One region of the Pseudomonas leptonychotis genome, then DNA from elsewhere that is predicted to be linked to it. Evidence: predicted binding sites of a transcription regulator. Region 1 holds the regulator's gene; each other region holds the start of a gene.
The links. The regulator FliA, encoded in region 1, starts transcription of late flagellar genes. The targets are predictions, from matches to a motif close to CTAAAGTTTNNNNNNNNNNNGCCGNTAA.

Region 1 (2,200 bases):
GGGCGTTGGCATTTGAACCGTACTTAGCCGGCTAAGTGGCTCCAGTCGAAGTTAGACAAGGTGTTAGAAATTATGGGTATGCATCCCGTACAGGTGATTGCGGTGACCGGCGGCAAAGGTGGCGTCGGTAAAACGAACGTCTCGGTGAACCTGGCTTTGGCCTTGGCTGACCTGGGGCGTCGCGTCATGCTGATGGACGCTGACCTTGGCTTGGCCAACGTCGATGTGTTGCTGGGTCTGAGCGCCAAACGCACGTTAGAAGATGTCATCAGTGGCGAGTGCGAGCTGCGTGAAGTGTTACTGCAGGGGCCGGGCGGCATTCGTATCGTGCCAGCCGCGTCTGGTATTCAGAGCATGGTGCAGCTCTCGCCCATGCAGCATGCTGGTTTAATCCAGGCCTTCAGCGATATCAGTGACAACCTCGATGTGCTGATCATCGACACTGCAGCCGGTATTGGTGATGGCGTCGTCAGCTTCGTGCGTGCCGCCCAGGAAGTCCTGGTGGTGGTCTGCGATGAGCCCACCTCCATCACCGACGCCTACGCCCTGATCAAACTGCTAAACCGCGATCACGGCATGAATCGTTTCCGGGTTTTGGCCAATATGGCCCACAGCCCGCAGGAAGGTCGTAACCTCTTTGCTAAGCTGACTAAAGTCACTGACCGTTTTCTTGACGTTGCCTTGCAGTATGTTGGTGCAGTGCCGTATGACGAGTCAGTACGCAAGGCCGTGCAGAAGCAGCGCGCGGTTTACGAGGCCTTCCCGCGTTCGAAGTGCGCGCTGGCGTTCAAAGCGATAGCCCAGAAAGTCGATGCCTGGCCGTTACCGGCCAACCCGCGCGGTCATTTGGAGTTTTTCGTTGAGCGCCTGGTGCAGCAACCGATCGCAGACACGGCTATATGACATCAGCCTCTGGATTCCGTATGTATAGCAAGGCGCAGGCGCAGGATTCCCAGCACCAGTTGATCGAGCGCTATGCGCCCTTGGTCAAACGCATTGCCTATCACCTGTTGGCGCGTTTGCCGGCCAATGTTCAGGTCGACGATTTAATCCAGGCCGGGATGATCGGTCTGCTCGAAGCGTCAAAAAAATACGACTCCAGTAAAGGTGCCAGTTTCGAGACATTCGCCGGTATTCGCATCCGCGGTTCCATGCTCGATGAGGTGCGCAAAGGCGACTGGGCGCCGCGTTCTGTGCATCGCAATAGCCGTATGGTCAGTGACGCGATTAGAAAAATAGAGGCCATAACCGGCAGAGACGCTAAAGATCAAGAGGTTGCGGCCGAACTCCAATTGAGTCTCGAGGATTACTACGGCATTCTTGGCGATACTTTAGGCAGCCGCCTGTTCAGCTTTGACGACCTTTTGCAGGACGGCGAGCACGGCGGGCTGAATGAAGACGCTGGCAGCAACCACCTCGAACCTTCTCGTGATCTGGAAGATGAACGCTTTCAGGTGGCCTTGGCCGATGCCATCGCCAACCTGCCAGAGCGCGAGCGTCTGGTGTTAGCGCTATATTACGATGAAGAATTGAACCTTAAAGAGATCGGCGCAGTGTTGGGGGTTAGCGAATCGCGCGTAAGCCAACTACACAGTCAGTGTGCCGCTCGTTTACGCGCTCGTTTGGGCGAGTGGCGCGCACATTGAACGGCATTCGCTAACGTTGGGCCGGTTTCACGATTAAAGGCGCACACAGGTTGCTGGGTGCGTTTGGGACTGTACGGAGGTCGACTTGGACAAGAACATGAAAATCCTCATCGTTGATGACTTTTCAACGATGCGACGGATCATCAAGAACCTCCTGCGTGACTTGGGGTTCACCAACACTGCGGAAGCCGATGATGGCGTCACCGCACTGCCCATGCTGCAAAGCGGCAGTTTCGATTTTCTGGTGACTGACTGGAATATGCCAGGCATGACCGGTATCGATCTGCTGCGCGCGGTGCGTGCAGATGAGCGCCTGAAAACGCTGCCGGTATTGATGGTGACGGCAGAAGCCAAGCGCGATCAGATCATCGAAGCAGCTCAGGCGGGGGTTAACGGTTATGTCGTAAAGCCGTTTACTGCCCAAGTGCTGAAAGAAAAGATTGAAAAGATCTTCGAGCGAGTCAACGGCTGATGTTTGCCATGAGGGTGCTATGGAACATAAAGATTCCGTTCAGGGTGACCTTGAGTCGACTCTGAAACACAACGCTCGCCAA
Region 2 (2,200 bases), on a different contig from region 1:
TGGGCCATTGGCGGTCACAGAAAAAGCTCCCGCTGCGTTATTGATCCTGTCTGCAAGCACATTAACGTTAAAACCACCAACACCGCCATCAGGATCAAAAGTCCCAAGATCTAGCAAGGGCCCTCCATTGACTCGCACCAGCAAACCGCTAACTGTTCCAGGGGCAGTGGTTGGGACAGTATTCGTGATGATCGCCCCAGGCCCTGAAACCACAGTACCCGGCACCGAAGCCGTACCCGCCGCACCCGCCGCATAGGTAAAGTCTGCCGTACCCAATTTACCCACAATAGTACCGCTGGCGCCGCCATAACCAGCCGTACCGCCCGGCGTGCTTAGCTCAACAAAACCTAATGCGCCGCCCACCACCGCAGCCCCACTGCTGTCGTAACGCTGTGCACCAATACGATCGGTCGCCGCAGAACCAATCGACACGTTGATGCCTTCATACGCATTGGCGCCCACCTGAAAGGTTTGCGAACCAAAACTGCCATCGAGCACCTTGCGCCCGGCAAAGCTGGTGGTCTGCGCGACCCGATCCAGCTCCTGCTGCAGTTGCGATACCTCACCCTGCAGGGCGGCACGCTCGCTGGCGCCGTTAGAACCGTTTGCCGACTGCAAGGCCAAGTCGCGCATGCGCTGCAAAATGCTGGTGGACTGCTGCAACGCGCCCTCAACGGTTTGCGCCAGCGAGATACCGTCATTGGCGTTGCGCGTAGCCACGCCCAAGCCATTGATCTGGCTGGTGAGTCGGTTGCTGATTTGCAGACCCGCGGCATCATCCTTGGCGCTATTGATGCGAAAGCCGGTGGACAGCCGTTGCAACGAGATATCCAGGCCTTTCGACGAGGCATTCAGGTTGCGCTGAGTATTAAGCGAGGCAACGTTGGTGTTGACGGTTAAGGCCATACTGCTATCCGATCAAGCCGTGCAGCTGCCAGACCGAGTGACGGACTGGTTGATACGAATCTTTCGGCCCTGAAGCAACTTTCTTTAGTGCTATTTCGCAACGGCCTGCCTTTGGCTTATGCCGCCATGGACGTATGATGCCGACCATGATCAAAGACCCCTTCCAACGCTTGAACCTCGACCGCGAGGTGCTCAGCGTCAGCCAGCTGAACAACCGCGCGCGCCTGCTGCTGGAGGATGTATTCGGCGGTATTTGGGTCGAGGGGGAAATTTCCAACCTGGCCAAGCCGGCGTCCGGGCATATTTACTTCACCCTTAAAGACAGCCAGGCCCAGGTGCGCTGCGCGTTGTTCCGGCAAAACGCCGCCAAGGTGCGCCAGGCCTTGCGTGATGGCCTGGCGGTGAAGGTGCGCGGCAAGGTTTCACTGTTTGAAGGGCGCGGCGATTACCAGCTGATTCTCGATGCGGTCGAGCCGGCCGGCGATGGCGCTTTACGTCTAGCCTTCGAGGCACTGAAGGAGAAACTCAGCGCTGAAGGCTTGTTCTCAGCCGAGCAAAAAGTCGCCCTGCCGCCCCACCCGAAACGCATCGGCATTATTAGCTCGCCGACTGGCGCAGTAATCCGCGACATCATCAGCGTGTTCCGCCGTCGCGCGCCGCAGGTCGAGCTGACCCTGATCCCGACTGCCGTGCAGGGCCGCGACGCCACCGCGCAAATCGTCCGCGCGCTTGGCATAGCCGATGCGAAAGGCTTCGATGCGCTGATCCTGGCCCGTGGCGGTGGCTCGCTAGAAGACCTCTGGTGCTTTAACGAAGAGCCGGTGGCCCGTGCCATTGCTGCGTGCATTACGCCCATCGTCAGCGCCGTCGGCCACGAAACTGATGTTTCTATCGCCGATTTTGTCGCCGACGTGCGTGCACCAACACCCTCAGCCGCTGCTGAACTGCTGGCGCCTGACAGCAGTGAGCTGGTGCAACGCCTGCATAACCTTAAGCGCCGCCTGAACCTGCGCATGCAACACCGCCTGGAGCGCGAGCGTATGCGCCTGGACGGCTTGCAGCGACGCTTGCGCCATCCCGGCGAACGCTTGCGTCAGCACGCCCAGCGCGTGGATGACTTGGAAATGCGCCTCAGCCGTGCCTTTGAACGTCAGCTGAAGAACCGCCGCGAACGCCTGACCCACCTGCAGACCCGGCTGCTCAGCCTGCACCCGGAGCGTAACCTCAAGCTGCTTGATCAGCGCTTGCAAGCCCTCAGCGAGCGCCTGCAACGCAGCATGCGTGAAGGGCTCAA
Region 3 (2,200 bases), on a different contig from region 1:
TTGGGGGGTTGCGGGCCATCTTCCTGGCTAAAGGGGCTGGACACAGTCCGTAACTCTCCGAGCAAATGCAATGGCACTAGCATACTGGCTATATGACAGTATGTCCCCTGTGCCTTTTAAAGGTTTAGGCCTGGCTGAGCGGGCGCTGGTGGCCGATTCTAGCGGCACTGCCGCGGCTGTCATAGAGGCTGGGTGTGTCATTGCCGCGCAGAATGCCGAGCATACTGTTGGCTGAGGCCTGGCTGGAGCGGATTAATCGACCGTTGCGCAGGTTGGCTGCCTGGCAGCGTTCTAATAGAGCATTGAGCTGATCGCCACGCTCAAGCAACAGTTCGCCGTGACTGGATTGTGCTGCAAGTGCTTGCAAGCCGGCGCGGTCGGCGCTGAGGCTGAGGCCGGTGAGCAGCTGGCTGCGTTCCTTGCCGTGCTGGTCGAGTTGCGCTAACAACGGCAGTTTTTCCGTGAGAATACTCTGCAGGTGAGGCAGGTCACGGTCACTGAGGGCTTTGAATTCGGTGTCGATCAATTCAAGCAATTTCTCGGCGGTGCCGATATCGTTGCTGAACAGTTCAAGCAGGGCGGTGTCGTGCATGGCGGGCTCTTCGGGGTAACAAACGCTTCAGCACATGGCATGAAGTGTCTATTGGGCGGCCAATTACCCCAGCGTAGCCCGATGACTAGCGCTGGGATTCGAAATTAAGCAGTTTGCTGGCGACGCGCTGGCTATCAACTTGGTAGCTGCCGTCATCAATCGCCTGTTTCAGTTGGGCAACACGTTCTTTATTGACGCTAGGCTGATCGCGCAGTTTTTCACTGACTTTTTGCAGCTGTTGGGCTTCGCGGCTCAGTTGCACCGGTTCACCGCTTTTGCCGGCTTGCTGGGCCTGGGCGGCGGTGCTGGGTACGTTGCCAGGTTGTTTGTTGCCGATGGCTTCATTCTGACCACCTGCTTGTGCACTGCCGGTACGCCCCGAGTTGGCTGGCGTTGCGGCATTGTTGAGCCGGTTGATGTCGATGACCATGATGCAAAACCTCGAACAGTGTTTGGACGCTTGCCTGGTTGTCGGCCTTACCCTGGAAAACTTTAGGGCAAAAAATGTGCGCCCGATAACAGTCTAAACGCAGTGTGGGTAATCGTCAGCTCACTGAGTGCACAAAGTTAAAACAAGAATCATGCCTACATTGCCACCTCAACCTGTCCAGGCCCGACTACACGGGCCCTGATCACGCGATTGGAGCGTTGATTGCGTACGCTGATCTGCTTGCCAAGCGTGCCGTCCGACAAGGCTTCGCCTGGCATACGCACGCTGATGCCCCCGCTGCGTGCACTGATAACCACATAATCACCTTTGCGTATCGCTTCGGCTAATTGAACATGGTTCGGCGCAAGAACCTGGTCGGGTAGCAGCGAGCGCGTCAATTTTTTGCCAAGTGCCTGTCGGAGTGCCGTTAGATAGCCCTGATTGAGTAGCCCAACATCACGTTCGGCCAGCACGATATCCATTTCTGTCAGTAGATTGTCGCGTTTGAGCGGACGATTGGCGATCACCACCTCACGGTACAAACGCACTTGCCCAGGCACGAACACCGTCCACGGTGCATCCCCTTCGCAGCGTACGCGCAAGGTCACGCGACCAATGGGCTCGGCAGGGCTTTCCAAAGTGGTGGTCAGTGGTTGTGCACACAATGGCAGGCGCAGGCGAGGGTCGAGCCGATTGATTTGAACCTCATGGCGGCCAGCTATGTTGCTACGCTGTAAATAATCACTCACCGTTTGCTCAAGAAAAACTTCCCCAGCGCCGATAAGTTGTTCGGGTCGTGTGAAGTCGGCTGTTGCCATTGCGCTATAGCCGAGTGCCAGCAAAGCGGGTACAACTGCCAGCCAGTAGCGGCATTTTGCCAGTGAGCGTCGGTTAGTTGTCGTTTCAATGTTCATATGGGTTAGATAGCAAGGCGCGTGCCGCCTGCTACGCTGACAGCAATCTGTTACTCAAATAAGGAGTTTGGGTATGGCCGGTGTGATGGATTCGGTTAACCAGCGAACTCAGTTGGTTGGACAGAATCGTTTGGAGTTGCTGCTGTTTCGTCTGAACAGCAATCAGTTGTATGGCATCAACGTGTTTAAGGTGAAAGAGGTGCTGCAATGCCCGAAGCTCACCATCATGCCGAAATCCAGCCCTGTCGTGCGCGGTGTGGCCAA
Region 4 (2,200 bases), on a different contig from region 1:
CGCTGATACCGGCCAGGGCGTCGTCCGCCTGCTGCACACGCTCAACCCCTTCATCGGCCTGTTTGCGGCCGATCTCCATGGTCATGACCGCCTCTTCGGCAGTGCGCTGCAGCTTGGCAATCAGTTGGTGGATCTGCCCGGTGGATTCGGCTGTACGCTGCGCCAATGAGCGCACCTCATCAGCCACGACAGCAAAACCACGGCCCATTTCACCTGCCCGTGCGGCTTCGATGGCGGCGTTGAGTGCCAGCAGGTTGGTCTGGTCGGCAATGCCTTTGATCACATCGACCACGCCACCAATCTCATTGCTGTCGTGGGCCAGGCGCGTCACTGTTTCACCGGTATCACCCACCGATTGCGACAGGCGTTGGATGGCCAGGCGGGTTTCACTGGCAATCGTGCGGCCGGCGCTGGTCAGGCGGTTGGCGTCTTGGGTGGCGATGGCGGTACGCGCCACATTGCTCGCCACTTCCAGGGTGGTGGCCGCCATTTCGTTGATGGCGGTGGCCACCTGGTCGGTTTCGCTGCGTTGGCGCTCAAGCCCGGCTGAGCTGTTGTGCGCCAGGGTATTGGCCTGTTTGGCTTGCTGGGTGAGTTGCTCAGCGGTGTCTTGCAGGCGGGTTAGGCAGGTTTTCAGACGCGCTTCTTGGCTGAGAATGGACATTTCCAGGCGGCCCTGAGCGCCGCGGCTGTCGGTGTACATCTGTGCAATTAGCGGGTCTGAGGTGGTTTGGTCAGCCAGGCGCAGCAAGCGTTTTAGGCCACGTTGTTGCCAGTTCAGGCCGAGCAGGCCAAGCGGTACAGACAAACCGGCGGCCAAGGCAAAGCCCCAGCTGGAGTCGAGCCAGGCGCCAAGCAGAAAGCCAATTTGGCTGATCAGAATAAACGGCAGCCAATTTTGCAGGATCGGCAACCAGTGATCGCTGCTCGGCACGGCCGCTTTACCGCTGTTGATGCGCTGGTAAAGCGCCTCGGCACGGCGTACTTGTTCGGCGCTGGGTTTGACCCGCACGGACTCGTAGCCAATCACCTGATTGTTTTCCGTCACTGGGGTGACGTAGGCGTTGACCCAGTAGTGGTCACCGCTTTTGCAGCGGTTTTTAACAATCCCCATCCATGGCCGGCCTTTCTTCAGCGTGTTCCACATATGTTGGAACACCGCCGCCGGTACATCCGGATGGCGCACCAGGTTGTGTGGCGCACGAATCAGCTCATCGCGAGTAAACCCGCTGATCTCAACAAAAGCGTCGTTGCAGTAGGTGATTTGACCTTTGGTGTCGGTGGTGGAGATCAGTCGTTGTTGTCCAGGAAAGCTGCGTTCGCGTTGGGTAATCGGCTGGTTATTGCGCATGGCTGAAGTAATCCTTTAATCGATGCCACATGATCGGCCATTGCCGTCAGAAGTTGAATAAATAATGCCGCAGGTATCAGCTGCGGCATTATGTCCGGGTTGATCGAGAGGCCCTCTAACGCAGGGGATACAGAGCGCTTACTTGGCAGCGATCAACTGGCGCAGCACATAGTGCAGGATGCCGCCGGCTTTGAAGTACTCGACCTCGTTCAGCGTATCGATGCGGCACAGCACTTCAACGCTGTCGCGGCTGTTGTCTTCGCGCAGAACCTCCAGGGTCAGGGGCATCGAGGGATGCAGCTCCACGCCGTCGAGCCCCGCGATGGTAATCGTTTCCTTGCCTGTGAGTTTCAGGCTGGTGCGGCTTTCTCCGGGTTTGAATTGCAACGGTAATACGCCCATGCCGACCAGGTTGGAACGGTGGATGCGTTCAAAGCTTTCGGCGATGACCGCCTTGATGCCCAGCAAGTTGGTGCCCTTGGCGGCCCAGTCGCGGCTGGAGCCGGTGCCGTATTCCTTACCGGCGATTACCACCAGCGGGGTGCCTGCTTCCTGATAACGCATGGCCGCCTCATAGATCGACAACTGCTCACCGCTTGGAACGTGCAGAGTGTTGCCGCCTTCCTCGCCCCCGAGCATCTCGTTGCGGATGCGGATATTGGCGAAGGTGCCGCGCATCATCACATGATGGTTGCCGCGCCGTGAGCCGTAGGAGTTGAAGTCGACTGGTTCGACGCCTTGCTCGCGCAGGTAGCGTCCCGCGGGGCTGTCGGCCTTGATGTTGCCAGCCGGGGAGATGTGGTCGGTGGTCACCGAATCGCCAAGCAGGGCGAGAATACGCGCCTGGTG

Region 2: a site for FliA is predicted at 967-994, ahead of D8779_RS20895 (flagellin N-terminal helical domain-containing protein). Genes of this name have one in related genera too.
Region 3: a site for FliA is predicted at 1,061-1,088, ahead of flgM (flagellar biosynthesis anti-sigma factor FlgM). Genes of this name have one in related genera too.
Region 4: a site for FliA is predicted at 1,382-1,409, ahead of D8779_RS12720 (methyl-accepting chemotaxis protein). Genes of this name have one in related genera too.

The regions. Positions count from the first base shown of each region.
Region 1 covers NZ_RFLV01000006.1:111,433-113,632, reverse strand. Annotated here, with positions in the region: gene fleN (flagellar synthesis regulator FleN) at 73-903, shown strand; gene fliA (RNA polymerase sigma factor FliA) at 900-1,646, shown strand; gene D8779_RS19685 (chemotaxis response regulator CheY) at 1,744-2,118, shown strand; gene D8779_RS19680 (protein phosphatase CheZ) at 2,138-2,200, shown strand, end outside.
Region 2 covers NZ_RFLV01000001.1:492,271-494,470, forward strand. Annotated here, with positions in the region: gene D8779_RS20895 (flagellin N-terminal helical domain-containing protein) at 1-906, opposite strand, end outside; gene xseA (exodeoxyribonuclease VII large subunit) at 1,053-2,200, shown strand, end outside.
Region 3 covers NZ_RFLV01000001.1:338,313-340,512, reverse strand. Annotated here, with positions in the region: gene D8779_RS01525 (flagellar brake protein) at 1-44, opposite strand, end outside; gene D8779_RS01520 (flagella synthesis protein FlgN) at 125-592, opposite strand; gene flgM (flagellar biosynthesis anti-sigma factor FlgM) at 678-1,022, opposite strand; gene flgA (flagellar basal body P-ring formation chaperone FlgA) at 1,178-1,936, opposite strand; gene D8779_RS01505 (chemotaxis protein CheV) at 2,010-2,200, shown strand, end outside.
Region 4 covers NZ_RFLV01000002.1:459,010-461,209, reverse strand. Annotated here, with positions in the region: gene D8779_RS12720 (methyl-accepting chemotaxis protein) at 1-1,351, opposite strand, end outside; gene acnA (aconitate hydratase AcnA) at 1,490-2,200, opposite strand, start outside.